One region of the Paenibacillus sp. UASWS1643 genome, then DNA from elsewhere that is predicted to be linked to it. Evidence: predicted binding sites of a transcription regulator. Region 1 holds the regulator's gene; each other region holds the start of a gene.
What was found. The regulator Rex, encoded in region 1, represses fermentation and respiration genes when NADH is low (regulators of the CRP and FNR family bind a similar motif). The targets are predictions, from matches to a motif close to TTGTGAAATATTTCACAA.
Positions count from the first base shown of each region.

Region 2: the regulator Rex is predicted to act here: its motif matches at 2,608-2,625, upstream of FE296_RS01140 (cytochrome ubiquinol oxidase subunit I).
Region 3: the regulator Rex is predicted to act here: its motif matches at 7,339-7,356, upstream of adhE (bifunctional acetaldehyde-CoA/alcohol dehydrogenase).

Region 1 is NZ_VXKZ01000108.1:65,378-76,274, forward strand. Features, by position in the region: gene dinG (ATP-dependent DNA helicase DinG) at 93-2,954, shown strand; gene FE296_RS14825 (redox-sensing transcriptional repressor Rex) at 3,168-3,821, shown strand; gene FE296_RS14830 (amidohydrolase) at 3,808-5,115, shown strand; gene FE296_RS14835 (cell wall elongation regulator TseB-like domain-containing protein) at 5,155-5,685, shown strand; gene FE296_RS14840 (hypothetical protein) at 5,986-6,513, shown strand; gene FE296_RS14845 (AAA family ATPase) at 6,506-8,008, shown strand; gene FE296_RS14850 (3-hydroxyacyl-CoA dehydrogenase family protein) at 8,142-9,014, shown strand; gene FE296_RS14855 (acetate/propionate family kinase) at 9,011-10,216, shown strand; gene asnS (asparagine--tRNA ligase) at 10,318-10,897, shown strand, end outside.
Region 2 is NZ_VXKZ01000084.1:2,800-13,696, forward strand. Features, by position in the region: gene FE296_RS33155 (glycosyltransferase family 4 protein) at 1-78, opposite strand, end outside; gene FE296_RS01130 (glycosyltransferase) at 80-1,072, opposite strand; gene FE296_RS01135 (hypothetical protein) at 1,072-2,364, opposite strand; gene FE296_RS01140 (cytochrome ubiquinol oxidase subunit I) at 2,747-4,162, shown strand; gene cydB (cytochrome d ubiquinol oxidase subunit II) at 4,134-5,162, shown strand; gene cydD (thiol reductant ABC exporter subunit CydD) at 5,164-7,071, shown strand; gene cydC (thiol reductant ABC exporter subunit CydC) at 7,073-9,010, shown strand; gene FE296_RS01160 (MraY family glycosyltransferase) at 9,233-10,192, opposite strand; gene FE296_RS01165 (hypothetical protein) at 10,311-10,897, opposite strand, start outside.
Region 3 is NZ_VXKZ01000098.1:27,778-38,674, forward strand. Features, by position in the region: gene FE296_RS06415 (AraC family transcriptional regulator) at 1-517, opposite strand, end outside; gene FE296_RS06420 (Gfo/Idh/MocA family protein) at 708-1,820, shown strand; gene FE296_RS06425 (sugar phosphate isomerase/epimerase family protein) at 2,017-2,985, shown strand; gene FE296_RS06430 (ThuA domain-containing protein) at 3,010-3,738, shown strand; gene FE296_RS06435 (winged helix-turn-helix transcriptional regulator) at 4,072-4,368, shown strand; gene FE296_RS06440 (hypothetical protein) at 4,560-5,291, shown strand; gene FE296_RS06445 (hypothetical protein) at 5,489-6,202, shown strand; gene FE296_RS06450 (Crp/Fnr family transcriptional regulator) at 6,290-7,006, opposite strand; gene adhE (bifunctional acetaldehyde-CoA/alcohol dehydrogenase) at 7,437-10,049, shown strand; gene pflB (formate C-acetyltransferase) at 10,844-10,897, shown strand, end outside.

The DNA.
Region 1 (10,897 bases):
GGGGACACCGCTTTTTTGTCAGTTAATTTTCAAATCCCCTTTTTTTTGCTATGCTGTAACATAGACTGGAATGGAAGGGACCGTACATTGCAATGAAATTTGCCGTATTGGATTTCGAAACAACCGGCACGCAGTCCGACGGTGAGATTATACAGGCCGGACTTGCCATCATAGATCATGACTACAGCATAACTCAAATATATAGTTCTTATGTGAACCCTGGTGTACCGATTCCCCCGTTTATTTCGGGGTTGACGGGTATTACCGATGAAGATGTGGCGGACGCTCCTTCACTCGAAGAGATGATGATGGAGATGGTTCCGCTGCTTAATGATGTGGTGCTTGTTGGACACAACGTCGCTTTTGATTTTCACTTTTTGCAGAATGCTCTTGACCGTTGCGGTTATTTGCCGTTCACTGGCCGCATTCTGGACACGATTGATTTTCTGAAGATTACATTCCCATCACTGGGTTCTTATCAACTTGGTTACGTGTCTTCCGAATTTGGATTTCAACATGATCGCCCTCACCAGGCAGACAGTGATGCACTGGCGACAGCCTATGTGCTGCTCAAGTGTCTGGATGAGTTAAAGGAATTACCGCTCATAACGATTCAGCGCCTCAGTGACCTGTTTGCACCAGAAGACAGTGACTTGGGTTGGTTTTTGGACGGAATGCGCAGTGAGAAGGAAGCAGAGCCGATTCAGGATCTGGACGGACATACCTATTATCGTCAGCTTGCTCTTAATGTAAGTGATTGGACTGATATAGGTGCACCACGCGATGAGCGGGAAGCTAACCCCCTCGATGGTGTAAGCTTCGAACAGTTTATGGACCAGGTTCGTGAGAATCTGAAGGATACGCTGGATCATTACGAAGAGCGTGAAGCGCAGACTCAGATGTTCAGCAGTGTAAGGCAAGCCCTGGATGAAGAGAAACATCTCTTGATCGAAGCAGGAACAGGTACTGGTAAATCTCTGGGTTATCTCTTGCCTGCTATTTACGAAAGTGTGAAGCAAGAACAGAAAGTTATGGTCAGCACGCATACAATCAACCTGCAGGAGCAATTGAGAGAGCGGGACATTCCGATGCTGACTCAAGTGGTTCCGTTCCCGTTTAAGGCTGCTGTATTCAAAGGACGTGGACATTACCTGTGCCTGCGCAAGTTTGAACACAAAATCAATAAACGTGAATTCGCTACACCCAAAGAGGATTATTTCACAGCTGCTCAGATGATTGTCTGGCTTACGCAGACCGAAACCGGAGATGATGAGGAACTTAACCTTAGCGGACGCGGAGGGGACTTCTGGGAGACGGTACAGAGCGAATCTGAGTCTTGTCTGGGAAGATCATGTCCATGGTTCCGCAAATGTTTCTACCATCGTGCCAAACATGAGGCCGGGTTGTCAGATATCGTAATCACCAATCACTCCAAATTATTTACGGATGTGAAAGCCGCGCATCAGCTGCTGCCAGCCTATGAGAGTCTTGTGATCGATGAGGCACATCATCTGGAGGATGTCGCTGGAAAACATCTTGGAATGCATATGAAATATTTCACCTTGGTTCATACACTGACCCGCCTGTTTAAGGACAGTCGTAATGGTCAGCTGCCTATGCTTCGTTCGCAGTTATCCGGGCATGAAAATTCGGTGCAATGGGGCTCCATGGTGGATCAGATGTTCCCGCTCGCTCTTGAAGTTAAGGAGCTGTGGGATCGTATGAGCGATGCCTTGTTCGGTCTGTTGCCTGAACGAAGTGATGCTTCACCGGGAGAGACGGGGCAATTTTCCCTGCGTCTGAAAGCATCTCAGAAACCTGCGAAATGGCAGGAGTTGCAGGATCTGGAGAACCAGATCTATGTGACTCTGGGGGATTTGGTCCGCAAAGGGGACAAATTGCTGCTTGAGGTGAAAGAGGATCAGGATGATTATCAATCGGATAGTCTGATCACGGACATTACAGGACTGCTGAAAGATCTGACCACATTGAAGGAGAATCTGCGTTTCTTCATGCGTATGGATGATGTCAAAACGGTGTACTGGATGGAAGCAAGCGGTCAGTTCCGCAGCAAATCTCTTCAGCTGTATGCTGTACCTGTAGATGTCAGTGCACAACTTAAGGATTTGTTCTTTGATAAAAAGAAAAGTGTTGTGCTTACATCGGCTACGCTCTCTGTAGATAAGTCATTCCAGTTCATGATTGAACAGCTTGGCTTGCAGGAAGCTTCCGAGAATAATCGGTTATTAACGTCGATGCTGCCATCACCTTTCAACTATCGCGATCAGGCACTTCTGGTGATTCCGCGTGATTTCCCGAGTGTGAAGGGCAGTGTGGGTGATGCGCACTTTGTCAATATGCTGGTGCAATCACTCGCAGAGACCGCAATTGCCACGCGTGGACGCATGATGGTTCTGTTTACTTCATACAAGATGTTGCGGCAGGTCTATGATCCACTGAAGGAGGCGCTATCTGGTAACGACATCTCGTTGCTTGGGCAAGGCGTTGACAGTGGAAGTCGTTCCAAATTGACACGCAGGTTCCAAGATGCCAAAGCTACGGTACTTCTGGGTACAAGCAGCTTCTGGGAGGGTGTAGATATCCCGGGAGAGGCGCTAACCTGTCTCGCTATTGTGCGACTGCCTTTCCAGCCACCGAATCATCCGTTGGTGGAAGCCAAGAGTGAGTTGCTTCAGGAACAGAAGAAAAATCCGTTCATGAAACTGTCCGTGCCGCAAGCGGTCATTCGTTTCAAGCAGGGATTTGGACGGTTGGTGCGTACAGCGAAGGACAGAGGAATTGTCATTGTTTATGATACACGGGTGATTGAAGCGTACTATGGTAAATTCTTTTTATATTCTTTGCCTGGTCCCAAAATGGAGCATATGCTGACGGAGCAAATGGTTCCACGAATTACCGAGTGGTTGGAAAAACCTGTTAATGAACAAGAATAATGGTTGTTTTGTTCGTTATATCATTGCATGACACTATCGTTTGGCGTTAAACTTTATTAGATATTTCCGTATCCGATTAAAGCAGTTGCACGTAAGAACTTATAACCTAAATTACAAGGAGCATTCTGTATACAACGTCTATCTTTGAATTTATACAGAATGCTCATCTTTTCATCTATTATTTTATCGTGGCCTTGGTAAGGGGGAGCAAGAATGAAATCGGATAAAATTTCGGAAGCGGTGGTACGACGTCTGCCTGTATACTTGCGTTATTTGAACGAGTTGCATCAGCGTGAGGTGGCTACTGTTTCTTCTCAAGAGCTTGGACAGAGGCTGGATCTGAATCCGGCCCAAATTCGTAAAGACCTGGCTTACTTCGGTGATTTTGGTCGTAAAGGGATCGGGTATGATGTATCCTATTTGATCGAGAAAATTCGTCACATTCTCAAAATTGATCAGCAAATTAATGTAGCTCTGGTAGGAGCGGGTAATCTCGGTCAAGCCTTGTCCAACTACAACGCATATCTGAAAGACAACATGAAGATTGTTGCTGTATTTGATGCATATGGACCGAAGATTGGTAGTCAAATTAACAGTTTGACGGTAAAACCAATGAATGAATTGACGGAAGCGGTTAAAACAGAAAACATCCGCATCGGAATTATCACGGTTCCGGATACGGAAGCCCAAAATGTAGCCGATCAGCTTATTGAATCCGGAATCGAAGCGATTCTTAATTTTGCACCAACCATTCTAAAAACACCGCCGCATATCCGCATTCACCATGCTGACTTTACAACGGATCTGCTTAGTTTGGCCTATTACTTGGAGACTGGAAAGGACGACGAGGAAGATGACAACAAATAGATGGGTAATTCACAACGGCAAATTTGCCGTTAATGAAGGCGGCACAACATGGAACGTGGTTCAAGGATACATGGTTGTTGAGGATGACAAGATTGTGCATATTGGTGAGACATTGCCGGATGGAGACAAAAATTGTACCAAAGTGGATGGAAAAGGACTGTTCTTCCTGCCGGGTCTGATCAATACGCATGGTCATGCAGCAATGTCGTTGCTCAGAGGGCACGGAGACGATCTTGCGTTGCAAGTATGGTTGCAGGAAAAAATGTGGCCGATGGAAGCGAAAATGACTTCACAAGACGTATATTGGGGAACTTCGCTATCGGTGCTTGAAATGTTGAAAGGCGGAACTACAGCTTTCCTGGACATGTACGATCACATGGATCAAGTTGCCAAAGTTGTGGAGCAATCCGGCGTTAGAGCAGCACTGGCACGTGGTGTAATCGGGCTGTGCTCGGAAGAAGAGCAACTGCGGAAGCTGGAGGAGTCGGCAGCGTTTGCACGTGAGTGGAATGGACAGGCAGATGGTCGCATTACAACCGTAATCTCGCCACACGCCCCATATACATGCCCTCCTGACTACATAGAGAAGCTTGTACAGGTCGCGAATGACCTGAACCTTCCTCTCCATACACATATGTCTGAAACGCTTCGTGAAGTGGAGCAGAACGTGGCTGATTATGGACTGCGTCCTGTGGCACATCTGGAGAAACTGGGCTTTTTCTCTCGTCCATCCCTGGTTGCACATGCGGTGCATCTGAATGACGAAGAGATTGAAATTTTGGCCCGTCATGATGTGGCTGTATCCCATAACCCGGGAAGTAACCTGAAACTCGCTTCCGGTGTTGCGCGGGTACCTGCGTTACTGAAAGCAGGAGTTACCGTGTCACTCGGAACAGACGGACCGGCAAGCAACAACAACCTGGATATGTTCGAGGAAATGAGACTGGCTGCATTGATCCACAAAGGTGTATCTGGTGACCCGACGGCTGTGCCAGCAGGCGAAGCGTTACTCCTGGGAACGTCATACGGTGCCAAATCCATTTTCTTGAACAATACCGGAGCACTTGAGGTCGGCATGAAGGCTGATTTTATCGCTCTTGACATTGAACAGGCACATTTCTATCCACATACAGACCTGATCTCACATACGATCTACTCGGCTTCTGCCAAAGATGTTGAGCACGTATGGGTGGATGGAAAACAAGTGGTCAAACACGGCGAATGTCTGACGCTGGATGAAGAACGCATTTTGCGTGAGTCTCAATTGGCATTTGATGGTCTGCTTGCTCGTTAATTGCAGGACAGAGCATCATAGGGAAAGGAAGTTCGGCTTTTGAAGAAAAAAAAGAAGTGGATATGGATTTCGCTGCTTGCACTGGTTCTGATTCTGTTTGGACTTCAGCGTTATTACGTCTATGTCACGCAGGACCAGCGCAAGGAAGAAGCTCTCGCTATACAGGCAGCACAGAAGCAACTGGGCATTACATCCTATGATGAATTGCGCAAGTACATCTGGGGAGACAAAGAAGGCTCTGACAACATCTACTGGACCCTGATCGGCAAAAATAAGGATAACCAGGATGTTATGGTCTGGGTTAAATTCGATGCAAACAATCAACCGGCTAAGGGTGCAAACGCTGTACACAGTGAGCTGCTGCAGAATGGCATGTCCGAAGCGCAGATCCGCAATCGCTTCAGTTCTGAAGTTCCTGCCGGCGAGATTAAACGAATCATGCCCGGAGTTGTGAATGGAATATATGTGTGGCAAGTGTATTATAAAGACGGTACGCATAACCACTATCGCTTTTATCGTTTTAGCAATGGAGAACAGGTGGACCTGGTCTACACACTCCCGAACAGCTAGTACAAATAGAGTGACATAACTAGAGAATTAGAGAAATGAAAGAACCGGCAGACGGATATCCGACTGAACCGGTTCTTTGTGTTGTCTGTAAACATTTTTGATTTAAATAGTTAAAATTAATAATTTATTCATATTTTCGCCTTCGAAAATGTATATACGATGTGATATACTCAGATATGTACTCACAGTTACATTCAAAACAAATAATCCTGTCGAAATTCTCGCAGGAGTCAATGTGCACATATTCGTATATACCAATAAGCCAGTAGGTTAGGCCAAAATCTGGGAGGGGTAATTCACTTGAAGCTAAAAGTATTGCCTATTGCTTTAACTGCCGTCATTTCAGCCGTTGTGTTGTTTGGAGGTTGGTTTGTATATCGTCAGGTGGCCGTGCAGAATCCGATTGAAAAGATGGTTACACGGTACGATGGAGTCAATGACGTTCAATTAACTATTAACCGCAATGACGTACAATTGAAACTGGATCTGCAACCGGATGTTGATTTGGGCAGACTGGTACAATATATTCACAAAGAAGGACAGACGGTGATTGGTTCACGCTCGTTAAAGCTGGATGTTGTGGATCATTCCAACGAGGCGCTTGAGAACTGGTGGGGTGATGCCATGTTTACCGTAGCCCAGGCGATGGAGAACAAGCAGTACACCGAGATTACACCAACGTTGTCGAAGATGGCGACGAACGGGATTAAAGTGAATACAGCTATGGATGACAACAATGTATATGTCAGTCTCAGTGACGGAGATGCCAGCAAGTTTATAATTCTGCCGCGTGTGCCCGGTCAGATAGGAGTGTGGCCTAATGCCTAAATGGACAAAAGAAGTTGCCATCGGATTTTTTCCTGTGTTGATTATTTTCCTTGCGTTTACTGGTGTTAATATTGTTCCGATTCTTATTGCAGCGGCGGTTGTCGGTGGTCTGCTGTTCATGATGCAAATGCGCGGCGGGATTACAGTAGGCGCTGCACAGGAACGTAAACGGAAGAAGAAAGGACCTTCGAAGCTTACTTTTGAAGAAATTGGAGGTCAGGACAGTGCCAAGCAGGAATTGCGTGAAGCACTTGACTTTCTCATCAAACATGAAGAAATTCGGAAGTTCGGAATTCGTCCGTTAAAAGGGATCTTGCTGACGGGCCCTCCAGGGACAGGGAAAACGTTGATGGCCAAGGCTGCTGCCCATTACACAGATTCTGTTTTTGTAGCAGCATCGGGTAGTGAGTTCGTGGAAATGTATGTTGGTGTGGGTGCCAGCAGAATTCGGGATTTATTCAAGGATGCGAGAACCCGTGCTACCAAGGAAAATAAGGAAAATGCCATTATATTTATCGATGAGATTGATGTCATCGGGGGTAAACGTGAAGGTGGTCAACAGCGCGAGTATGATCAGACTCTGAATCAGCTCTTGACGGAGATGGATGGAATTTATTCTTCTGAGACACCTCGAATTCTGGTTATAGCTGCAACGAACCGCAAAGAAATGTTGGATAGTGCCCTGACACGTCCGGGACGTTTTGACCGTCACATTCAAGTGGACTTGCCCGACAAAAAGGGCAGAAAGCACATTCTTGAACTGCATGCTGTGAACAAACCTCTGATGGAGGAAGTTAATCTGGAGAAGACAGCCGAGGAATCATATGGGTTTTCCGGTGCGCAGCTTGAAAGTGTTATGAACGAAGCAGCAATATACGCCATGCGGGACGGACTGTTACACATTGAACAACGGCACTTGTCCCTGGCCATTGATAAAGTCATGATGGGTGAGAAGACAGACCGTGAGTCCAGTGTGGAAGAGAAGAAAAGGGTCGCCATTCATGAATTGGGACATGCCATTATGGCTGAACTCGTTCGTCCAGGCAGTGTTAGTCAGGTGGCACTTAGTCCGCGTGGTCAGGCGCTGGGATATGTACGTCACAACCCGCAACAGGAACAGTTCCTCTATACGAAGCGTTTCCTGGAAGAGCAGATCATGATTGCACTCGGAGGAGCCGCTGCGGAGGAAATGTACTACGGTGGACGTTCCACTGGGTCACGCAATGACTTTGATCAGGCAACCAATGTTGTACAGACGATGATGGCTTCGGGGTTGACTTCACTTGGGATTGTGAACATGGATATGGTCACAACCGAGGAACTGATGCGAGAGAATAAATTAATTCTGCAAGAACTGATGGAACAGACAAAGCGGTTACTTGAAGAACAACGGACAATTTTCGACAATTCACTTGACATCTTGATTCGTGAGGAAGTTTTGTCTGGCGAGCAATTTCGTTGTCAATTTCGTGACAGTGCCCTTCTACCAGCATAATTTATTTATGCTGGTTATTTTTTTTTACATTTCACTCGTGCTAAGATATTATTATATGTTGGGTCGAAATTTGTAATTTTCGGCGAACAGGGTACAATAGAGAAATAGAGAACCGAAAGGATGGAGTAGAACCATGTTTTTCAAAAAAATAGGAGTTGTCGGCGGCGGTACGATGGGGCAAGGTATTTCCCAGATGCTCGCAGCCAAAGGACTTGATGTGCTTCTCGTGGAGCATACAACACAAAAGCTGGATCATGCATATGACATGATCGAAACCAATCTGGATAAACAACTGGAGAAATGGGCGATTACAAAAGCGGAGAAGAAATTGATTCTTTCCCGTATTACCAAGGTAGCTCATTTAGCTGAACTTGGAACTTGCGACATGGTCATTGAGACGATTTCAGAGGATCTGGATGCGAAAAAAGCAGTATTCAGCCAACTGGACCAAGTTTGTCCAAGCAATGTCATTCTGGCAAGTAATACATCCACGCTGAGTTTGACCGAGCTTGCAAGCTCGACCAAATACCCAGAGCGTGTTATTGGTATGCACTTTATTCACCCGGTATCCCGGGTTGATCTTGTAGAGATTATTCGTGGACTGAAAACTTCGGATACAACATTCGAAGAAACCAGACGTTTTGTTGAAGAAGTAGCAGACAAAAAAGGAGTCATGATCTATGAATCACCTGGATTCGTAACTTCCCGCTTGATCTGCCTGCTGATTAACGAAGCGTTGCATGTATTGCAAGAAGGTGTTGCATCTGCTGAAGATATCGATGATGCAATGCGTATCGGATACAACTTCCAGCATGGACCACTCGAAATGGCTGACCGTTTTGGATTGGATTCTGTTGAAGCTGCACTCGAAAGAATGTTCCGTGAATTCGGAGAGTTGAAATATCGTCCTTCTACAGTCCTGAAGAAAATGGTGCGTGCAGGACACCTGGGTGCCAAAACAGGCGAAGGATTCTTCAAGTATGACAAGGATGGTGACCGACTGTGAAAGTACTCGTAATTAATGCGGGGAGTTCCTCGCTCAAATATCAACTGTATAATATGACTGACGAATCTGTACTGGCTAAAGGTTTGGTGGAACGGATCGGAATGGATTCCTCCATTCTGACACACAAACCGACAGGCCGCGAGGATGTTACAGAAGTTAGCGAGATTCTGGAGCATACAACAGCGATCCGTAAAGTCATTGATATTTTGACTCATAAAGAAAATGGTGTACTGGATTCTGTAAGTGAAATTCAAGCTGTTGGACACCGTGTTGTTCACGGTGGTGAAGCATTTAAAGAATCTGCATTGGTAGATGATGCTGCCAAAGCTGAAATTCGTCGTTTGTTCGACTTGGCTCCACTTCATAACCCTGCTGCAATGATGGGGATTCGTGCAGCTGAATTAAATATGCCAGGTGTGCCTCAGGTAATGGTCTTCGATACAGCGTTCCATCAGACGATGCCGGAAAAAGCATATCTGTATGCTATTCCGCGTGTACTTTACAAAAAATATAAAGTACGTCGCTACGGCGCACATGGTACTTCCCATGATTTCGTAAGCAAGGCAGCTGCTGAATATCTGGATCGTCCAGTGGAAGATCTGAAAATCATCACTTGTCACATCGGTAACGGTGGTAGTGTAACAGCAGTTAAAGGTGGCGTATCCGTTGATACTTCGATGGGTATGACTCCACTAGAGGGACTGATGATGGGAACGCGTTCGGGTGACCTTGACCCAGCCATCGTACCTTATGTAATGAACAAGGAAGAACTGAGCGTAAGCGAAGTGAACTCCATGTTGAACAAACACAGTGGATTGCTTGCGATCTCGGGAATCAGCAGTGACATGCGTGAGATTACGGAAGGTATGGAGAATGGCGATGCCAACTCCACGCTTGCTTTTGAAATGTACGAATACCGTCTGCGTAAATACATCGGATCATATGCAGCTGCAATGAACGGTGTAGACGTGATCGTCTTTACGGCTGGTGTAGGTGAGAACTCTGTTGTACTTCGCCAAAAAGTATGTGAGCAGCTCACTTATCTGGGTGTTGAACTGGATGAAGCGTTGAATGCCATTCGTTCTGGTGAACCACGCCGGATCACAACAGCGAATTCCAAAGTGGAAGTTCTCGTTGTGCCAACAAACGAAGAATTGGTAATTGCACGCGATACACACCGAATCGTATTGAATTCTCAGTAATCTAACTGTAAAGTAAATATAGAATGACAAGGAAGTGCAGAGGACAGGCATAAGCCTGCCCGCTGCATTTTCAAATTCAGGAACCAAGGGGAGATATGGGCATGAATACGAATTGTGTAATTCGTAATGTGAACGAGCATGTGGGCGAAACCGTAACAATCGGTGCCTGGATTAACAACAAACGTTCCAGCGGTAAAATTCAGTTTTTGCAGTTGCGTGATGGAACCGGATATATTCAAGGGGTTGTTGTAAAAAGTGAAGTTAGCGAAGAGATCTGGAACAATGCCAAGAGCCTGACTCAAGAAAGTTCTTTGTATGTTACAGGGATTATTCGTGAAGAACCTCGCAGTGCGTCCGGTTACGAGATGACTGTTACTGGGGTCGAAATCATTCATCTGACTGAAAACTATCCAATCACGCCTAAAGAGCATGGTGTTGATTTCTTGATGGACCATCGTCATCTGTGGCTTCGTTCCACGAAGCAACGTGCGGTTATGGTGATTCGTGCAGAGATTATTCGCGCTGTTCAGCAGTTCTTTGATGGTAACGGATTCACACAAGTTGATCCTCCGATTTTGACACCATCCTCTGCGGAAGGAACAACGAACCTGTTCCACATCAAATACTTTGATGAAGATGCTTATCTGACACAAAGTGGTCAATTGTATATGGAAGCCGCAG
Region 2 (10,897 bases), on a different contig from region 1:
CCCACCACCAAATACCCGGCCGAATTCCCGGTTGTACCCGTCGGTGAAGCTATGCGTCAGAATACTCACCACGCCCATCTCACGGTCCCTCCTTCCAGGGAATCAGCCGAGGTTCCGGATCAAGAATCGACTCGTAGTGTGCAAGATTGCCCGACTCGCCGCTAGGATCAATACGCTTGTAACGCAAATATTTACGCACCCGATCCTCCAGACTGCCTGCCCAGCCGAGATGCTGAACCTTCAGTTCCGTACTGACTCCAGGCAACACGGTGCAGGACAAGGGAAGACGGGGAACATGATGATTCTGTTGTGGATAAAAATAAGGATATCCAGGCATATACCGTACAAGTGAAGCAGTATGCCGTTTGTGCAGACACCAGAGATCATCTTCACGGTAATGGGTCCGGCCGCCCCACATGTCGTAGAAACGGAATGCAAACCAGTCCGCATACTCCTGATTAATCAGCGTGCGTATGGCTTTCTTGGCCTCAGAGCTGTATAGCTCATCCGCATCAACCGAGAGTAACCAGTCAGGGTGTGTGCCTGCCGCTGCTTGCCACAAAGTGTTGCGTAGCCGCCATTCCTCGGCGAACAGCGGTTTCTCCAACACCTCCAAACGGACCACTTTCGGATAGGCTTTGCATAGATCCGGGGTTCCGTCTGTGCTGGCATCATCCACAATCACGATTTCATCCACGAACTCGCTCAGATCATGCAATACTTCTTCCAGGTATCGGCCACGCTCATTGCGAACCTGGAGCATCGCGGTTAGTTTGTTGCCTGTGCTTTTACGAACCCGACTGATGGAGTGGGGCTCTTTGAATACACTCGTTTCCTCTTCTGTTGCAGAAGCATCCTGTTCTCCCTGAACTTGTGCACCGCCCCAGTGATGTACCTGGCTTCGGATGTTCTGCGCTGGTTGTGCAGGATCTGGCGTGTGATTGCCATCTCTCGATGCGTCTGTATGTGTTCGATCGACTGTTTCCGTTGGCGTGTAAGTGGTTTCGGTTCGGATATCCCTGTGCACCATTGGCCCATTCAACTGTTGTCTACGCTTCTTCGGGTCCAGCATCATGGCACCTCCCCAAGCAATTGCTGTACAGCATGATCCAACAGCTCCAGCTCCACAATCCGGGCCAGCGCATCTTCATCCTCCAGTGCTGTCTCAAGGAAATGTCGGACTGCCCCGTGTCGTTCCCCTCGCAGTGCCAGCGCACTGCCGGATAATTGCTGATAGTCCCGGCGACTGACATCATCCTGAATATCGACTGCATGCACCAGAGCCAGTGCCTCTTCCACACGTCCAGTCTCCTGGTAGATGCGGAATTTCCAATGTCTCGCGGTTTCTCCGCCAAGTTCATCCAGGATGCGCAGCGCAGTTCCATAATCATCGTTCATACGCAGTAGTTCCGCTCGTACAAGTTGATCTTCTCCCGCCTCAAGCCAGCGACATAACTGTTCATAATGATGCCGTTCTTGTTCATGGGCTGCACTAATTCCATACACCCGCAGGGCGTCCTCCAACTGTCCGACCCGGGCATGAATGGCAGACAGGAATCTATAGTGGGAGACTACACAGTCACTGCGACCATTCAAGACCGCATGGGAGAATGCCTCTTGAAGTGAATTGATAGCCCGAGGATCTTCAAGCAAGTACTCATAGGCTGCCAGCAAAAAGGATATCGTCTCATGTGCACCTGCTTTGGCACGAAGCTGGCGGTAGAAGTCGGCACGTACACTGCATTGAAGCAGGGTGACGCTATCCGGAGTGCCTGACAGGATCTGCCGCAGCGCATGCAGGAAGAACAGTTCGTAGTCCCGGAGAGGGACTTCGAGATCATCCTTTTGCATTGTACCTGCAGGTGCAGGGTCTTCACCGCCCAGCCAGATAGCGCGTGCACCTTGGAAAAGCAGCTTCATATAACGTGTTTCGGAGGATGTGCCTACCAGATCGGCGATGCCGACCAGTTTGGAAATACTACTCTCCCATAAGGGAGATTCTGCTTCGTTTCCAGCAGGCTCAGGGAGCAGGGCGATACATAGCTCAGGCTCCAGCGAAGCCGTAGCCATTAGCCAGTAGGGATGGGCGACTACGGCTACGGTGCGAGGTTCCAGCAATAGCTGCTCGGCTTCAGGGAGGGAGATGACGGTAATGACCGGAGGTACATCTTCTGTTTGCGTCAGGCTGCTGACATAGTAGACTTCTCCCTCGATCGACAGCAGTGCAGCAATATCGGGATAGGGAAAGGATGACCAGCCCCCTTTGCGAGGGAAGAGAACATATCGGACCGGGGACTGTGTTGTACTGGTCTTATCCAGGCTGACTTCGGAGTCTTCACCTGATAATGGCGCAGGTTTTTCCATGAATCGTTCACCTCACCTTGACTGTAATATGGCGCGTCATTCGTTCTGCATGTACTTCATGCTTTCACTTCATATGTAAAGCCCTCACGGTACTTCGCATGATATGCCTGAGACTAACATATGGGCATTCCGTCCCAAACATGAGTATCTTCCATCAATACATGAAGTTGGCAAGCTGAGATAATAGACTGAATTTTATCTTTTGTGTGACCAGGATCACTTTTTTTGCTCTAGAGACGAAGATTGTGATAATTATCACATGTATAAGATAGGTAATCTGGCACAATACGTTCATCAACGTATTTGGCGGACAGACAGCGAAGGTGCAGCTTCAATGCCAGATACGCATACTGCGAAGTGAACAGAAAGAAGGGGTAACGGTATGGATCCGATTATGTTATCGCGTATCCAATATGCACTTACAACGATTTTCCATTTCTTTTTTGTCCCGCTATCCATCGGTCTTGTACTGTTGGTTGCAATCATGGAGACGTTGTACGTTGTTAAGGGTAAGGAAATCTACAAAACGATGGCGAAGTTCTGGGGCAAGCTGTTCCTGATTAACTTTGCCGTCGGTGTAGTCACAGGTATTCTGCAAGAGTTCCAGTTCGGCATGAACTGGTCCGAGTACTCTCGGTTTGTGGGGGACGTGTTCGGTGCGCCACTGGCTATTGAAGCGCTACTGGCGTTTTTTATGGAGTCTACATTTATTGGTTTGTGGATATTTGGATGGGATCGTTTGTCCAAAAAAGTGCATCTGGCCTGCATCTGGCTGGTGTTTGTCGGCACATTCCTGTCCGCGCTGTGGATTCTGGCAGCCAATTCATTTATGCAGCATCCGGTCGGGTTTGAGATTAACAACGGCCGAGCCGAGATGAATGATTTCTTTGCACTCATCACGAATGGTCAGCTTCTCGTCGAGTTCCCACATACAATCTTCGGGGCCTTGATGACAGGTGCTTTGGTCGTAACGGGAATCAGTGCTTACAAACTGATGAAAAAACAGGATGTGGAGATCTTCCGCAAATCGTTCAATATAGCGATCATTATTGCTCTTATCTCCTCATTCGGTGTCGCTTTCTCCGGGCACTTCCAAGCGCAATATCTGGTGGAGACACAGCCGATGAAGATGGCAGCCAGTGAGGGCACATGGACGACGACAGAAGATCCAGCGCCATGGACGGTGGTTGCTTTTATTGACCCGGACAAACAGGAGAACTCCGGTGAGATCAAAATCCCAGGGTTACTCAGTTATCTGTCTTACAGTAAGTTCTCCGGTAGTGTCAAAGGCATGAAGGAGCTTCAGGCTGAATATGAGCAGACGTATGGAACGGGGGACTACATCCCGCCAGTTCGGACAACGTTCTGGAGTTTCCGCATCATGATTGCAGCAGGTGGTTTGATGATTGCGCTGGCGCTATACGGTACGTTCCTGGCCATGCGCAAGAAGCTGGAGGTCGCTGGAAAGTGGTTTATGCGCCTGATGGTATTCGCCATCTCCCTACCGTTTATCGCCAATACATCTGGTTGGATTATGACCGAGGTTGGTAGGCAGCCATGGACGGTATTTGGTTATATGACCACCGAAGCCGGGGTCTCACCGAACGTATCCGCAGGAATGATCCTGTTTTCGACCATCGCTTTTACCGCCGCGTATACGGTTCTCGGAATCGTGATGGTATACCTGTTCGTACGTGAGATCAAGGCAGGGCCGTTTGCGGTCGAGAAGCCAGAAGATCACGATAAATCGGCCGATCCGTTCGGCGTGGATGGGGGTTATTCCGTTGTCACTAAGTGAGTTGTGGTTTTTGCTGATTGCCGTATTGTTTGTCGGTTTCTTCTTTTTGGAAGGTTTTGATTTTGGTGTGGGGATGTCTACAGGCATTATTGCCAAAACGGACCGCGAACGCCGGACCCTGATCAACTCGATTGGTCCGTTCTGGGATGGTAATGAAGTATGGCTGATTACAGCAGGGGGCGCCATGTTTGCAGCCTTCCCGCACTGGTATGCCACGATGTTCAGTGGTTTCTACCTGCCGCTTGTGGTAGTGTTACTCGCCTTGATTGGTCGCGGGGTTGCCTTCGAATTCCGCAGTAAAATGAAACAGCAGCGCTGGCGCAAAACATGGGATATCATCATTGTGGTATCCAGCGCGCTCCTGCCTTTCCTGTTCGGCGTAGTCTTTGCCACGTTCATGAAGGGTCTGCCTATTGATGGGGAGATGCAGTTGCGTGCAGGATTCTTCGATATTGTTAATCCGTACACCGTGATTGGTGGTTTGAGTGTAACCCTGCTGTGTCTGGTTCATGGATTGCTGTTTGCCTCACTACGAACAGTCGGGGAACTCAGAGAGCGTGCCTTGAATACAGCGCAAAAATTGATGCTGCCGCTGGCTGCACTGCTCGCTGTTTATGCGTTAATGACGTATTTTATGACCGATGTATTCACCGTACGGGGCTGGGCCCTTTGGATCATGGTTGTATTTGGCGCAGTCGCGCTTGCACTTGCGGCTTACTTCGTGCGTCAGAAGCGTGAAGGCTGGGCTTTTGGTATGACAGGTGCGGTGATTGCAATTGCCTTTGCTTCTGTATTTATCGGGCTGTTCCCAAGAGTCATGGTGAGTTCGTTTGGTTCTGCATTTGACCTGACCGTATACAATGCGGCATCTGGTGCTTATTCATTGAAAGTAATGACGATTGTGGCTTGTACACTGCTGCCATTTGTCCTTGGTTATCAGATCTGGAGTTATTATATCTTCCGCAAACGCCTGAACGAGCAGCACCACCTGGAGTACTGATATGGGACGGGGGCTGCTGAAGCTGCCGGGCATCCGGCCAGTACTCGCGCTGGCATCAGCGCTGGTACTGTTACAGGCGATGACGATCATTATGCAAGCCAAATGGCTGGCACAGGCCATCACGGCATTGTTTGAAGGTTCATCCGTAACAGAGCAGTACCCTGTACTGCTGCTGTTCTTGGCTGCTTTTGCCGCCCGATACGCTCTATCCTTCTGGTTACAACTCGTGACATCACGATATGCGGAGAGGACAGGGACTGATCTGCGCAGACAGATGGTGGAGCAGTGGTTCAGACTTGGACCGCGTTATGCCAAGACGGAGGGCACAGGACATCTGGTTACACTGGCACGTGAGGGAACAGCCCAGTACAAGACGTATCTCGAACTATTCATTCCTCGCATGCTGGGCATAGGATTCACACCCATCGTCATTCTGCTGTATGTGTTCAAGCTGGATCTGATGTCCGGGGTTATTCTGATGCTGACACTACCGATCCTGATCGTGTTCATGATTCTGATTGGCCTCGCAGCCCAGCGGAAGATAGACGGACAATTCCGATCCTACAAAGCACTCGCTAACCATTTTGTTGATACCTTGCGTGGGCTGGAGACGCTAAAAACATTGGGACAGAGCAAAACACATGAAGGCTCCATTCGGCGGGTCAGTCAGCGGTATCGGAAGGCGACGATGTCCACCCTGCGTATGGCTTTCCTTTCTTCGTTTGCACTCGATTTCTTCACCATGCTGTCCGTTGCTTCCGTGGCGGTTGGTCTGGGATTACGTCTGACGGAAGGGCATATGCTGCTTGGCCCTGCGTTGACGGTACTGATTCTGGCACCCGAATATTTCCTGCCTGTACGTATGCTCGGCGCTGATTATCATGCCACATTGGACGGCAAGGAAGCTGGAGCGGCCATTAGTCAGGTGATCGAACGGGGTAGAGCCGCTGAACAGAAACAGAAGGAAGCCTATGCTAATGTTGTTGCGCACCCGGATACGGCAGAGGACGAAGTAGGATCTACACCATCATTACCTTCGGGTAAAAGGAAGGCCGGCATCTCGACCATACGTGTCGTGTTGAGCGATAACATGGCTGCGGTGCATCCTGATCTTGATCCCGATGTTATTCCTGAGCTTGTTTCTTCCGCTTCCTCAGTGTTCTCCTGGAATGAGAATAGCAGATTGGCTCTAACGGATGTACAGGTACGGCATGATGATGAAGGTCCTTATTCGCTAAAGGATGTCACATTTCAGATCACGGGTCTTGGCAAAATCGGTGTTATTGGCGCCAGCGGAGCAGGCAAGTCCACATTAATTGATGTATTGGCTGGTTTCCAGTTACCTACTTCGGGTCAAGTACTGGCTAACGGACAGCCGGTTACACCGGATATGCTCGAATCTTGGCGAAGACAGACGGCAGCTATCCCGCAGTATCCGTATATCTTTAGTGGAAGCTTGGCCGATAATGTTCGTTTCTACATGCCGGAGGCTTCGGATGCGGAGGTGGCCAAGGCCATTAGCGCAGCTGGATTAACCAAGCTTCTGACCTCATTATCCGCTGGGTTGCATGAGCCTATTGGGGCTGGCGGCCGACAGCTTAGTGGTGGGCAGGAGCAACGGGTGGCTCTGGCAAGAGCCTTGCTTAGTCAACGGAACATCCTGCTGCTTGATGAACCGACAGCTCATCTGGATGTGGAAACAGAGTATGAACTGAAACAGACGATGCTGCCGCTGTTTGAAGGCAAACTTGTATTTTTGGCTACCCATCGTCTGCACTGGATGCCACATATGGATCGGATTATTGTCATGGATGGCGGCACAGTGGCAGAGACGGGAACACATCAGGAATTGCTGGCACGACAAGGTGTATATTATCAGATGATTCAGGCTCAGATGGAGGCGATATAAAATGAAGTCCGGATATGAACATATGGAGACCGTCCGTAACGGAAAAGAAAAAAATAGCTGGATCGCTCCGTATGTGGCACAGTACCGCTGGAGATTCATCGCAGTCATTGCGCTGGGTACATGCGCTGCCTTGTGTGCGGTACTGTTGCTGTTCACCTCCGGATTTCTGATCTCCAAGTCTGCGCTGCGTCCTGAGAATATTCTGATGGTGTATGTACCTATTGTTGGTGTACGTGCATTTGGAATATTCCGCGCGGTGTTTCGATATATCGAGCGCTTGGCAGGACATGATGCCGTACTGCGTGTATTGGCCGATCAACGGGTGAGACTATATCGCATTCTGGAGCCACAGGCCCTGTTCTTGCGTTCTCGCATGCAGACTGGAGATGTACTTGGAGCACTCGCCGATGATGTGGAGCGGTTGCAGGATATTTATCTGCGTACAGTCTTTCCCGCTGTTACTGCACTTGTGATGTACGGCGGGGCTGTGATTGCTTTTGGCCGTGTTGATCTGGGATTTGCGGTGTGGATGGGCTTGTATATGTTATTCCTTGTTGCCGCGCTACCTGCGATTTCCCTGAAAGTGACGTGGAAATGGCGTGTACGGCTGAAAAAGGAAAACAGCAGGTTGTATACCCGACTGACTGACGGTGTGCTTGGACTGGGAGATTGGCTTGCAAGTGGACGAGCAACCGAATTTGTTCAGCAGCAGGAAGAGGCGGAAGAACAGGTCGATGCGATTCGTCGCAAGTTGCGGCGCTGGACACGCTGGCGTGATCTGATGGCCCAGTGTGTCATTGGCCTGATGGTCGTATCCGTGACGCTATGGGCTGGAAACGCCGCTTCTGTCGGGCAATTACCTGCCGTGATGATTGCTGCTTTTGTATTGGTGTTATTCCCGCTCACGGAAACACTTCTGCCTGTAGGGGATGCGGTGGAGCATCTGCCTCAGTACCGGGAATCACTGGACCGCTTGAAACAGCTGGAAGGGAAATCGGATCTTCAGGGGCAGACTGGAGTGGATGATGTTGGCGGAACAGGCAAATCGATCTCTGTAGTAAAAAACGGCAACATGATGGCTGGACAGTCATCCGAGTCCTTGCCAGCGGCGAATGATATTCCGGACAGACGAATTCGCCTTCGCATTCCACCCAAACTAAGAGCAGACATCGAGATTAATCGCGTAAGTTACCGTTATGCAGCGGATGATTCCTACGCCGTACATGATGTATTCCTTCATCTGCCACAAGGCAAACAATTAGCTATTCTTGGACGAAGCGGCGGCGGCAAATCGACATTGTTGAAGCTGATTCAGGGGGCATTACTTCCGTCTGCGGGGAAAGTTCTGATCAATGATTTGCCTGTGCAGACCTTGGGTGAGAGTATCACTGATGTCATCGCGGTGCTGAATCAGAGCCCACACCTGTTCGACACCACAGTAGCCAATAATATGCGGATTGGTCGTCCACATGCAACGGATGAGGAGATTCGTAAGGTGGCCACGCAAGTAGGTTTATCTGGTCTGATCGAATCCTTGCCGCAGGGATATGATACGCCGATGCTGGAGACGGGGCTGCGTTTCTCCGGTGGGGAAAGGCAACGGATTGCTCTGGCCCGGGTACTGCTCCGGGAGACACCTGTTATTATATTGGATGAACCAACCGTTGGGCTTGATCCGGTGACGGAACGCGAGTTGATGCGGACCATTCTTGACATTTTGCAAGGCAAAACGATGATATGGGTGACCCATCACCTGATTGGTGCGGAACAGATGGATGAACTTATTTTTATGGAAAATGGAAAGATTGCCATGCAGGGTTCTCACGAACAATTGCTGGCTGGGGAAGAGCGATACCGCCGTCTCATTGAACTTGATCGGCCGAGGTGGACAGGTCGGCAGCAACAAGAACAACCGTTGCCACCGGTAGCCTCGAGATAAGTGTGAGCTTATGAGCGCCTGCGTTTCAAGATGTGTGGATGTTGCATACCAGCCCAGATGATTGAGCTGGACTGAACCTATACATGAATTATCAATTAGCGAATGACACCGAATGAGTGCGGAATGAGCACTTAACCATGTAAGCATAACAAATAGACGAGCCAAGAAATCTTGGACTCGTCTATTTTTACATTTCGACATGAACGCTTACATTGCGGATACTTACATCTCTACCAGCATCAATATAATGGAAGACAGACACAGGCAGGTACTAACCAGATAGAGGACAGCAACAACCTGTTTGTGATTCAATCCGGCACGCAGCAGTCGATAATGGGCTTGACTCGCATCTGCCTGATAAATCGCTTTACCTTGAATGAAGCGTTTGATAACGACAAAGATGTTGTCGAAGATCGGTACACCCAGCGCCAGAATTGGAATGAAGATGGACAACATGGTTGCTTGTTTGAATGCACCGTCCAGAGCGATAACCGCCAGAATGAAGCCAAGGAACGTAGCGCCTGCATCACCCATGAACACTTTGGCAGGAGCTTTGTTGTACTTCAGATAACCAATCGTTACACCGACCAGAATGATCGACATGAGTGCGGAATCACTTTGACCTTTGGCAAGCGCCACGATGAACAGGGTAATTGCCGAGATGGCCGATAACCCGCCAGCCAGTCCGTCCATGCCGTCCGAGAAGTTGATGACTGTTGTCACCCCGAAGATCCACAGGATCGTGAGAATGAATTGCAGCCAGATTGGAAGCATGACATACTCCGCGTTGAAGGGATTCACAAATCCGGTGAACGCAATGCCAGAAGCAAATACGAGTACTGCCGCAGAGACCTGTACGAGCATTTTGGGCAGGGCAGGAAAATCTTTGCCTTTTGTTTTGTACCAGTCGTCGACGGTACCAATCGTTAGCAGAAGCATACCACCAGCGACCAGAGCCGCTGTTTCCCATGTGATTTCTTTCGTCAGAGCAATGTATGTCAGGAAAAATCCAGTAAATATCGCGTAACTCGCCGTGAGCGGGATAGGTTGCCTGTGTAGCTTACGCTCCACATCTTCCCGAGGCTTGTCCACAAAATCGAGCCGGTGAGCCAGTCGACCAAGCGGCGGAATAAGCAGAACCACGACAGCAAAAGACACTATAAAAGCCAGTATGTATACCATAAACTCGCTTGTTTCACTCCCATCTACCAATTTCCCCTTATTATACGAGTTAAACAGGAAATCTGTCGATGTCATTATTGTAACCAGACGTACGCAAAGGTGAGCCAAAGTCCAGGTTTTATCGCATTTGAGGAAGATAGGGGCCGAAATAATGATTTACATTTTCTGCATGATATCCATCGTCACCTTGCCAGGTTGCTGCAAAGACAAAATCGCCGGACCCCCCTTTGCCTTTCCTCGGTTTGTCCCCAGGAACCAGTATGCCGGCTGCCGCCCAGATTTCCAGCAGCGCATCGCGCTCCTGTTTGCTGGAAGGCAAGAGATCCTTCCACTTTTTCTCGAGTGAACGAGCACTGTCTTTGGGGTCTTCCGTCTGAGCTGCTTCAAGCAGATTGACAAGAATCGCCTGATCTTCAGGGGTTACTTCATAGCTTGTATCGTTGTCCTGTAGCAGTAATTCCAGATCCATCAGGCAATAGATAAGCCAGCCATGACGCACGCCGCCCCACTTGATCCGTTCAAAGTTCAGGACGTTTAAGTCGACGTTGGAATATTCCTTGTCTGATTGCAAACGCAGGAAGTTGCAATCCCCACAGGAGCTGGTGTTGGGGTGAAGGGCAGGACGTTCCCCGTAAGTATGCAAAGGCATGTTCGATGTTAAAGCCCAACTGGATAATGCGCTGCGCAGATAGACTTTTTTGGTGG
Region 3 (10,897 bases), on a different contig from region 1:
TTTTGATCTCATAAGCCACGTAATTGGTGTTGGTTATCGTTGGATGCTCCGCGAGCAGACGATCCACTTCCAGACATAAAATTCGCATATAATAACTTGAAATTTCCGGATAAGGATTGGAGATGCGGCGCTGCTCCAGTACGAGCTGTCGAAACAGGACCAAGAGGCTTTCCGTCAGTTCGACTTTGATTCGGGTCGGCCGTTTGTGACGCTTCCACCATTCATCCACCCAGGAACCATTGAAGAAGATATGATAGTCACCACTCTCCACCAGTCGTTCTCCCATGGGATTGGTTTCATTGTCTATTCTCAGCTCATAGGGCTCATCAGGATCAAAAAGAAGCAGATCGCCCGCATCCACCAGGGACATGTCCCCATCAATGCGTGCACGGCAACGTCCGTCTGTTTGCAGTCTTAACAGGTAGTTCTTTACCCCTTCAGGCTGCACCATAGCGTAGGGTTTACGATGAAATGAAAAGCCTGCTGTAAGAACTTGGCAGGTTTGATCTGTCGGCATGGGCATACTCCTTGCAATTTGAAAATTATGACCAGATAGTTCATGTTTCAATCATATTATTCATTTTAATTGAAGCTGAAACGGAATACCATAGTATTAGATTTAAGGAACAGGAAACATCCAACAAAACATATGTATCTCAACCATTCAAACGCAGATTTTCACCATGCGTAAGGAGATGAACGTCACAGTGGAGAAAATGAAAGCAGGCATCATCGGGTGTGGTAACATCAGCGCCATCTACTTGGAAAATCTCAAAAACAACCCGGTCATTGAAGTCGTGGCTGTTGCGGATTTAATTCGTGAACGCGCTCAGGAACGGGCAGATGAATTTAATATCGCAAACGTTTACAATGTAGATGAGTTGCTGCAAAATAACGAAATTGAACTTGTGTTGAACCTTACGGTTCCTGGCAGTCACGCGATGACCGATTTGGCTGCACTCGAAGCAGGCAAACATGTGTATGCCGAGAAGCCGCTGGCAATTTCTCTTGAGGATGGTCGCAAGGTTGTTGAGTTGGCTGAGGAAAAGGGATTGTATGTTGGTTCTGCACCGGACACCTTCCTTGGTTCAGGCATACAGACAGCTCGTAAAGCCATTGAGGATGGGCTGATTGGTAAGCCGGTTGCAGCGACTTCATTCTTTATGGGTGGAGGACCAGAAGCTTGGCATCCTAATCCGGAGTTCTTTTATGTTGCAGGCGGCGGACCCATGTTTGATATGGGACCTTACTACCTGACCGCTCTGATTACGCTGCTTGGACCGATACGCAGAATCAGTGCCTCGGCAGGCATACAGATTGCAGATCGCAAGATTGGCTCTGGGCCGAAGGAAGGTACAGCACTGCAAGTAGAGACGCCTACCCACTTGGCAGGAACCATTGATTTTGCAGAAGGTGCCATTGCAACCATGATCACCAGTTTCGATATTCGCGGAGCTTCGGATCTGCCACGTATTGAAATCTATGGTACAGAAGGTACGCTTAGTGTACCGGACCCCAATTATTTTAACGGGGAAGTGAAGGTTCGCAGATACGGTCAAGACACTTGGGAGACGGTCAAACCAGTCTTCGAAAGTGGACAAAACGAACGAGGCATCGGCGTAACCGAAATGGTCGAATCCATTCGTGCCGGACGGGAACACAAAGCCAGTGGCAAGCTTGCTTATCACGTACTGGAAGCCATGCATTCATTCCAGCGTTCTTCACTTGAAGGCAAGCATATACATCTGGAAAGCAGCTATGATTCTTTTGCAGTAACTCGCACAGTTCAAACTGAGATTGAAACCGTGGAATCCCACTAGTCTGAGTAAAAAGTGTTCGAAGCTTGATGCTCTTACGAGTGAAGCAGAATAACCAGTATTCTTACGTTCAATTTCAGGATAGAAACACTCTCGATTTTCCACACTAATCAAACAGGCATGTGATCTGAACGGTAATTGTAGTTCAATATTATGAATTCAGCAATCATACGATATCTAATCCAGGGAGGAATCGCACTTGAAACTCGGCGTATTTTTGGTACTATTCGGAGGACGTAAATTGGAGGATGCTCTTGATTATGTAGCATCCAAGGGATTAAAAGCAGTAGAGATCGGAACAGGCGGACATCCAGGCAATGCACATTGTAAGCCAGATGAGTTGTTAAGCAATCCTACAGCATTGAAAAACTTCAAAAATGCAGTGGAATCACGTGGTTTGACGATCAGTGCACTTAGCTGTCACGGTAACCCGCTACATCCGCAAAAGGATATTGCCAAAGGATTTCACGATGATTTTGTTAAAACGGTAGAACTTGCTGAGAAGCTGGAAGTACCTGTAGTGAATACTTTCTCCGGTTGTCCGGGAGACCATGAGGATGCCAAATATCCGAACTGGCCTGTTGCACCATGGCCAAATGACTTCCAGGAGATCCTGAAGTGGCAGTGGGAGAACAAAGTTATCCCTTACTGGACAGAGTGGGGTAAATTTGCAGCAGATCGTAACGTAAAAGTTGGATTGGAGCTGCACGGTGGATTCTCCGTTCATACTCCAGCAACATTGCTGAGACTCCGTGAAGCAGCCGGTGAAGTGATCGGAGCCAATCTTGACCCAAGTCACATGTGGTGGCAAGGTATTGATCCGGTTCAGGCAATTCACATCTTGGGACGTGAAGGAGCCATCCATCACTTCCATGCAAAAGATACAACAATTGATCCGGTAAACGTGAACAAACACGGTGTAACGGATATGCAGGACTATACCAATATGCTGGATCGGGCTTGGCAGTTCCGCTCGGTTGGTTATGGACATGATAACAAGACATGGGCAGACATTATGAGTGCCTTGCGTCTTGTCGGATATGATTATGTAGTAAGTATTGAGCACGAAGACGGTCTCATGTCGGTTGAAGAAGGATTCTCTAAAGCCGTGCAAAATCTCCAGCAAGTATTAATCGAAGAACCGCTGGGCGATATGTGGTGGGTTTAGAGCTACACTAGGGGGAAATTGAATATGATCAACGTCACCATTTGGAATGAATTTGTCCATGAGAAAATTCACGATGAAGTAAGGGAAGTCTACCCGGATGGTCTGCATCGAGCACTGGCTGACGGACTTGGCGGCGAAGGCTTTGCTATTCGTACAGCTACACTGGATCAGCCTGAACACGGATTAAGTGATGAAGTGCTGAATTCCACAGATGTGCTCATATGGTGGGGACATATGGCACATGATCGCGTAAGCGATGAGATCTCACAGAAGGTCGCGCAGCGAGTGCTGAACGGGATGGGAATGATTGTGCTCCATTCAGGTCATTTCTCCAAACCATTCAAAGCACTGATGGGAACCAGCTGCGATCTGAAGTGGCGTGTAGCTGACGAGCAGGAAATTGTATGGTGTGTTAACCCATCTCATCCGATTGCGGATGGCATCGAAGGCAAGATTGTATTGGAAAAAGAAGAGATGTACGGTGAATTCTTCGATATTCCAGTACCGGATGAACTGGTGTTTGTAAGCAACTTCCAAGGTGGGGAAGTATTCCGGAGCGGATGTACGTTCCGGCGTGGTGAAGGTAAAATCTTTTATTTCCGACCAGGTCATGAGACGTATCCGACCTATTACAAACCGGAAATATTGCGAGTAATCAGCAACGCAGTGAAATGGGCATATCCTGCCCGCAGTTTTAAGCCGGAATTTGGCAAGAGCGAACCTGTAAGACCATTTGGTGGCGTGCTGGTCTAATTCACTAGCTCAATCGTGAAATGGAAATTATATAAGTTTTATTCAAAAAGAATCCTTCTCCGAGTCATTGATGACTGTGGCAGTTGGGTTCTTTTTGGGTAAGATAGTACTATGGGGAAGTTATACGATATTTCCCATGGTTACGACGCAGCGTGTAATGTATACTGGGATGTATGATCCATTTTGGATGTTATGCTTCTAAAATTTAAACTTTTTAGTTGCAGGCGTTTTCTTTGAAGCTTAAATATGTTATTATGAAATATACTAACAAAATGTAAGTTGGTTTGAGTGATCTCTAAAGAGGTGATTAATGTGGAAGGTCAAGACTTGCGGATGTGTCCGCGTTTTGAGACGGCGTTTTCTTTTTTGGGCAAGCGCTGGAATGGTTTAATTATTCAAACGTTGATGAGTGGTTCGAAGCGATTCAAGGATATCTCCAATCTGATTCCATCCATGAGTGATAAGATGTTATCCGAACGGATGAAAGATTTGGAGAGTGAAGGTATTCTGGTTCGTCACGTCTATCCCGAGACGCCAGTTCGTATTGAATATGAACTGACGGAGAAAGGTAGAGCGCTCCAGCCCGTCATGAATCAAATTCAAGACTGGGCTGAGCAGTGGGTTGACTAACGTATAAGCATCACCCACTTTTGTTACATGAATGGCATAGACTCCTGATTTCCGTGGAAATCAGGGGTTTTTGTCTTAAGTATTAGGTGGATCGGCGTTTTTCTCCTGGGCTATGCACATGTTGTCATGAGTTGTAGTATAATCTATAGAAAATGGCCACAGACGGCCGGAGCGAAGGAGGCCCACTTGTCATGAGAGAAGAAAGCTTATCCCGTGAAGTACGCTACGGCAAAGAAGATATTGCAGAACTTGAGAGCGCATCCATTCAGGTCCATCTAATTTATAAAAAAGCTGCGGAGTTGTTCAAGCGCACAGCATATTCCCGTTCAATTAAGGATGATCTTGCCGAAGTGAATACGCATTCTGTGAACAACGATGGTCCGAGATTAGCTCCGGCGGTGCTGCAAAAATGGATTCAAACGTCCAGGGGCTGGAAGTGTATCGGATGTGAGCTGGGACAACCTGATTCAACGACTTCTCAGATGGAGGAAACCATCCATGGTAAGCGGTTGGTTCTGGATGTGGGAGAAGGTCGGCTGGTTCAGGCAGAAATGCTGATTCAGGCGGTTGTTTGGTCACAATATGAGAAGATTCGAATGTTTGCACCATGGCTTGGTGATGAACCCTTTTACAGCGTGCAGGAACTGGATGTCATTGCCCGTTATATTGTGCCTACCTATTTTTCGGAACGACCTTTGCATGAGCAAGGGAAGGTGTTCAAGGTACATCAACAATATGGGCAGATTCCGTTGTATCAGGAGTATGTAGACGCACCTTCATGCTGCGTGCAGGTGGACGGTGGATTGCTTGAAGGGCGATTGCTGACAGGTGTATACGTATCTGAGGAGCAGTTCTTTGGGCTTAATCCATATCTGAAAGATGGCGACGGAGGACGGACATATATGCAGGCTAGTGTCCAGTGATAACGTAACCAATGAGAACATAAAAATGATTTTGATTGGAGAGCCTGTGTGCAGGCTCTCTTTGTTGTATAAGCCCTCTCTGGAGGGCACGCGCAATAAAAGTAACGGCTTTGACACTTTTTTTTGCCTAGGGTTGTGCCATAATAGAGGTTATGGACAACAGGGTGAATGATTTTACGCAGGGTGGTGTTACCTACATGATGAAGAAAATCCCCGGTTACATAGGTGTATGTTTGCTCCTGCTGGCGATCTTGGCTGGTTGTAGTGAGACACAGCCTTCTGAACAGCCAATTGTCAAAGAGACAGAAACAGCGAATACAATCACAGTGGCTGTAGATGGCAGTACGTTTTTGCCTGATGCAACAAAGTCCATTAAGCGAGATTTTAGTGAGGGTTTGACACTCAAAAAAGCATTACTCAATAGCGGACTGGTCGATTTTACGGCAGATGGCAAACGGATTCAATCCGTCGGTGAAGTTTCTCTGGATTCTTCGCTTAGCTGGGCTGTCAAATTGAATGGCAAGGATATTGAGCAGGAAGATTGGGACATGGAACTTCATGCCAAAGATGAAGTGATCATTTACGTGAAAGCCGCTGACAGTGGGGGGGATGGCGTTGCATATCAGACAACGTTACTCAAGGTTAGCGGTGGAAACATTATGCCAACCCTTAATCGTCAATATGCCGGCGTCTACGTTCAAGAGTGCACAGTTCGCGATGTGTTGAAGTCCAGCGGCATTGTAAGAATGTCGGAGAATAACAAATTTGTCGTTTCGGTCGAGAATGTCACGCCTCGTATGAATGAGCGGTGGGTCATTATGGTGAATGACAAAGAATTAATGGAAAATGGTCTGGACATGAAATTGAATCCACGTGATGCGGTAAAGCTTGAATTGACCAATGCATCCTAAGTATACCAAGAAGCCCAATCTCTTTTTAGAGAACTGGGCTTTTTTTCATTAAATTTATAAGTAATACCCGATTAGCATAGCCAAATGTTAAATACGACAGATCTCGTTCGGGCAAAGCTCACAGTGACAGATCCCTTGCAGCATCTTCAGATCTTTGATGACAATCATGCCATTGTCATATTCAATCGCATCTTTCTTGCGCAGGTCGCTTAACATGCGGTTTACACTTTCACGAGTGGCTCCAATCATATTGGACAGGTCCGTGTGGGTAATTTTTTTGTGTATAATGACATGCTCTCCATGAGGCTCACCATACGAATTCGACAACCGAATGAGGGTGGAGCAAAGTGCACCCGGTTTGCCATATAACATGAGATCCCGGAATTTGGTCTGTGTCAACCGGTGGTGGATGCCCATCCATTTCATAAAGTCGATCGCAAAGTCACAATGCTGGCAGATCAACATCTCCAGGTCTTTATGCTCCAATACACCGATCTCACTGTCCTCCAGCACTTCCGCTGAGAAGCTGTGTTTAGAGCCAAAGAAGGGATCAGCCTGCCCAATCATATCACCGGATTGATACATGTACATGATCAGTTCCTTGCCTTCATCCGTGGATTTGGTGATCTGGGCACGACCCCGTTTCATATAATAAAGTTTGTCAGAGATGTCGCCTTCCCAGTACAGATGTGTACCTTCCGGATAGGTTCTATCTTTCATGGTAACCAGCAGATGGTTGAAATTTGCTTCCGAGAAACAGTTAGTATTACCGCGCTTTTCCAGTACAGTTGTTAGTTCTCTCATAAGTCTATCTCCCCTTTATGTCCATCGGACGACCTTCTGTAGTAAGCAGTAGCCTCCGAGGTTCGCCGCAAACCGTTGCCGTCCTGATCAGGGTCATCTCGGCCGGGAGGAAGGACGGTACAAATTGCGGTGGTTCAATTTTTAAGTTCAGTATATACCTAATCTTACCGTTTGAGGGGGAAGGAAAGGGGGCAAAAATGACGAAATTTCAAACATTGTGATAAAATTCACTTTTAATGGGGAGGATGAATTTTACAGCCCTATATTTTAAATAGGAAGTGAAAATGGTTGTATGGAGGACAATACAAAACTTAAATTAAATTTGTTATACTTTGTGAAAAAAATCACATAATTAAGTTTATTGTCATGTTACGATGTGAATGTAAACGAGAGAGACAAACTAATACGAACCTTTAGGAGGATGAGGGAGATGGCTGTAAAGAACGAAGTCGCCCCAGCAAAAGAACCGACAGCAGGTCAGTATATTCAAACGTTAATCGACAAAGCGAATAAAGCACACGCCGCATTCATGAAGATGGATCAGATGCAGATTGACCGGATTGTGCAAGCGATGGCGCTTGCGGGTCTGGATAAACACATGATGCTCGCCAAGATGGCCGTAGAAGAAACAGGCCGCGGAGTGTATGAGGATAAAATCACCAAAAATATATTTGCAACAGAATATGTGTACCACAGCATCAAGTATGACAAAACCGTAGGTGTGATTGAAGATAATGAATATGAGAGCTTCCAGAAAATTGCGGAGCCGGTCGGCATTATTATGGGGATTACACCGGTCACGAACCCAACATCAACGACGATGTTTAAAGCATTGATTTCCATCAAGACGCGTAACCCGATCATCTTTGGTTTCCACCCATCTGCACAGAATTGTAGCCGGGAAGCTGCTAAAATCCTGCTGGAAGCGGCTGTGAAACATGGTGCACCAGCAGATTGTATTCAATGGATTGATGATCCTTCCATGGATCGTACAAACGAACTGATGAATCACAATGATGTGGCTCTCATTCTGGCAACAGGCGGATCAGGCATGGTACGTGCAGCGTACAGCTGTGGTAAACCTGCACTGGGCGTAGGACCGGGTAACGTACCTTGCTTTATCGAGAAAAGCGCGGATATCAATCAGGCAGTGACCGATTTGATCCTGTCGAAGTCCTTCGACAACGGTATGATCTGTGCTTCCGAGCAAGCGGTCATCATTGAAGAACCGATCTTCGATCAAGTGAAGAAAAAAATGATTGCGAACGGCTGTTACTTTGTTAACAAAGATGAAGCAGCAAAATTGACAGCAGGTGCGATTAATGCCGAGAAATGTGCGGTGAACCCGGCGATTGTTGGTCAATCTGCGGTGAGCATTGCGAAGTTGTGCGGAATTGAAGTTCCAGCAGGCACCAAAATTCTCGTGGCCGAGATTGAAGGAGTAGGTACGAAATTCCCATTGTCGGCTGAGAAATTAAGCCCGGTACTGGCTTGTTACAAAGTTAAAACGGCAGCAGAGGGCATTGAGCGTGCAGCAGAAGTGGTTGCTTTTGGCGGCATGGGTCACTCCTCGGTTATCCACTCCACAAATGAAGAAGTGATTGGCAAATTCGCAGATCGTCTGCAAACTGGACGGATTATTGTGAACTCACCATCCACACACGGTGCCATCGGGGATATCTACAACACAAACATGCCATCATTGACACTGGGATGCGGATCATACGGACGTAACTCGACTTCTTCCAACGTAACCGCTGTGAACTTAATCAATGTGAAAAGGGTGGCTCGCCGTACCGTGAATATGCAATGGTTCAAAGTGCCGAACAAAGTCTACTTCGAAAAAGGGGCAACACAGTATCTTGCCAAAATGCCTGATATCACACGTGTGGCGATTATTACGGATGCCATGATGGTGAAACTTGGATATGTTGAAAAAGTAGAACACTATCTGCGTCAACGCCAAATGCCAGTAGCGATCGAAGTGTTCTCCGATGTTGAGCCAGATCCATCCACAACAACGGTAGACCGCGGAACCGAAATGATGCGCCGTTTCCAACCAGACTGCATTATCGCACTCGGCGGTGGATCACCGATGGATGCTGCCAAAGCTATGTGGTTGTTCTATGAATATCCGGACACGGACTTCAACGATCTGAAACAAAAATTCATGGATATCCGCAAACGGATCTACAAATATCCACGTCTCGGCGTAAAAGCGAAATTTGTAGCGATTCCAACCACATCCGGTACAGGTTCTGAAGTGACATCGTTCGCGGTTATCACAGATAAAAATCAAGGTAACACCAAATATCCATTGGCCGACTATGAGCTGACACCAGACGTAGCGATTGTCGATCCGGAGTTCGTATACTCCCTGCCTAGAACAGCCGTTGCCGATACAGGTATGGACGTACTGACGCATGCGATTGAAGCTTATGTATCTGTTATGGCAAATGATTACACGGATGGACTTGCGATCAAAGCAATCCAGCTGGTATTCCAATACCTGGAGCAATCTGCGCTGCAAGGAGATAAACTGGCACGTGAGAAAATGCATAATGCTTCCACGATTGCCGGTATGGCGTTTGCCAACGCATTCCTGGGTATTAACCACAGCTTGGCGCACAAATGGGGCGGTCAGTATCACACCGCACACGGACGCACCAATGCAATCCTGATGCCACACGTCATTCGTTACAACGCAAAAAAACCGACTAAATTCGCATCGTTCCCGAAATATTCGCACTTTGTAGCGGATGAGCGGTATGCTGAAATTGCCCGCATCTTGGGATTGCCTGCTCGCACGACAGAAGAAGGCGTAACCAGTCTCATCAATGCCATTCGCAAACTGAACAAAACATTGGGCATTGAAGAATCGTTCCAGGAAATCGGATTTGATGCCAAAGACTTCGAAGCACATGTAGATTATCTGGCTGACCGTGCCTTCGAAGACCAATGTACAACCGCCAATCCAAAGTTGCCGCTGGTAACTGAACTGGCTGATGTGTACCGCAACGCTTTCTACGGAAAGTTTGAATAAAGAATCTAGAATGAAGCGTGCCTTACGGCAAGAAGATCAGGGTTCCCCGAGAGGGGAGCCCCGATTGCCGTCTTTCGCACAATAACGAAGAGGGCAGAAAAACAGAAGAGCGAAGCACCTGTTTTTCAGGATTTATTTTAAGATTTGATTTGCTCCGAGCATAGAGGAGCAAAAGGGTTCTAAAGAGGTGGCATGGAATCCGTGACGTGGCTGTTTGAGTCAGATGTTCGCACAATAACGGAGAGGGCAGAAAAACAGAAGAGCGAAGCACCTGTTTTTCAGGATTTATTTTAAGATTTGATTTGCTCCGAGCATAGAGGAGCAAAAGGGTTCTAAAGAGGTTACACGGAATCCGTGATGTGACCGTTTGAGCCAGATGTTCACACAATAACGGAGAGGGCAGAAAAAACTGAAGAAGCGGAGCGTTCGCCTTTATCCCCGGATTTTCCCCTTTGAAATATAAAATTGAAAAAATCCGGGGATAACAGCGATCGGAAGTTGTTCTGCCCGCGGAGTGGCTAAGTGTGAAACTAAATAGGGTTCAATGGGACACAGCACAGGTGGAGTGAGTTAGTTCACTGACTTTGTGACAAAAATCACAGATGGTGAAAGCCTCAAGTCGTATACTGAAAATGTAAGAAAAACATTCATTCCGCGGTTCCGGTTCCCAAGTAGAGAGAACATGTTCCGGTTTATGTGAAACAATTCACATTAATCGCGGCTCTGGGCACACAATGCTACGAATAAAGCAAGATGTTATGTGTCCAGAAATCCAAATTAGTGGAGGGATTACGATGTCGGTGATTGAAAAAGATGTCAAACAACAAACAGGCTGGAGAAACTTTACC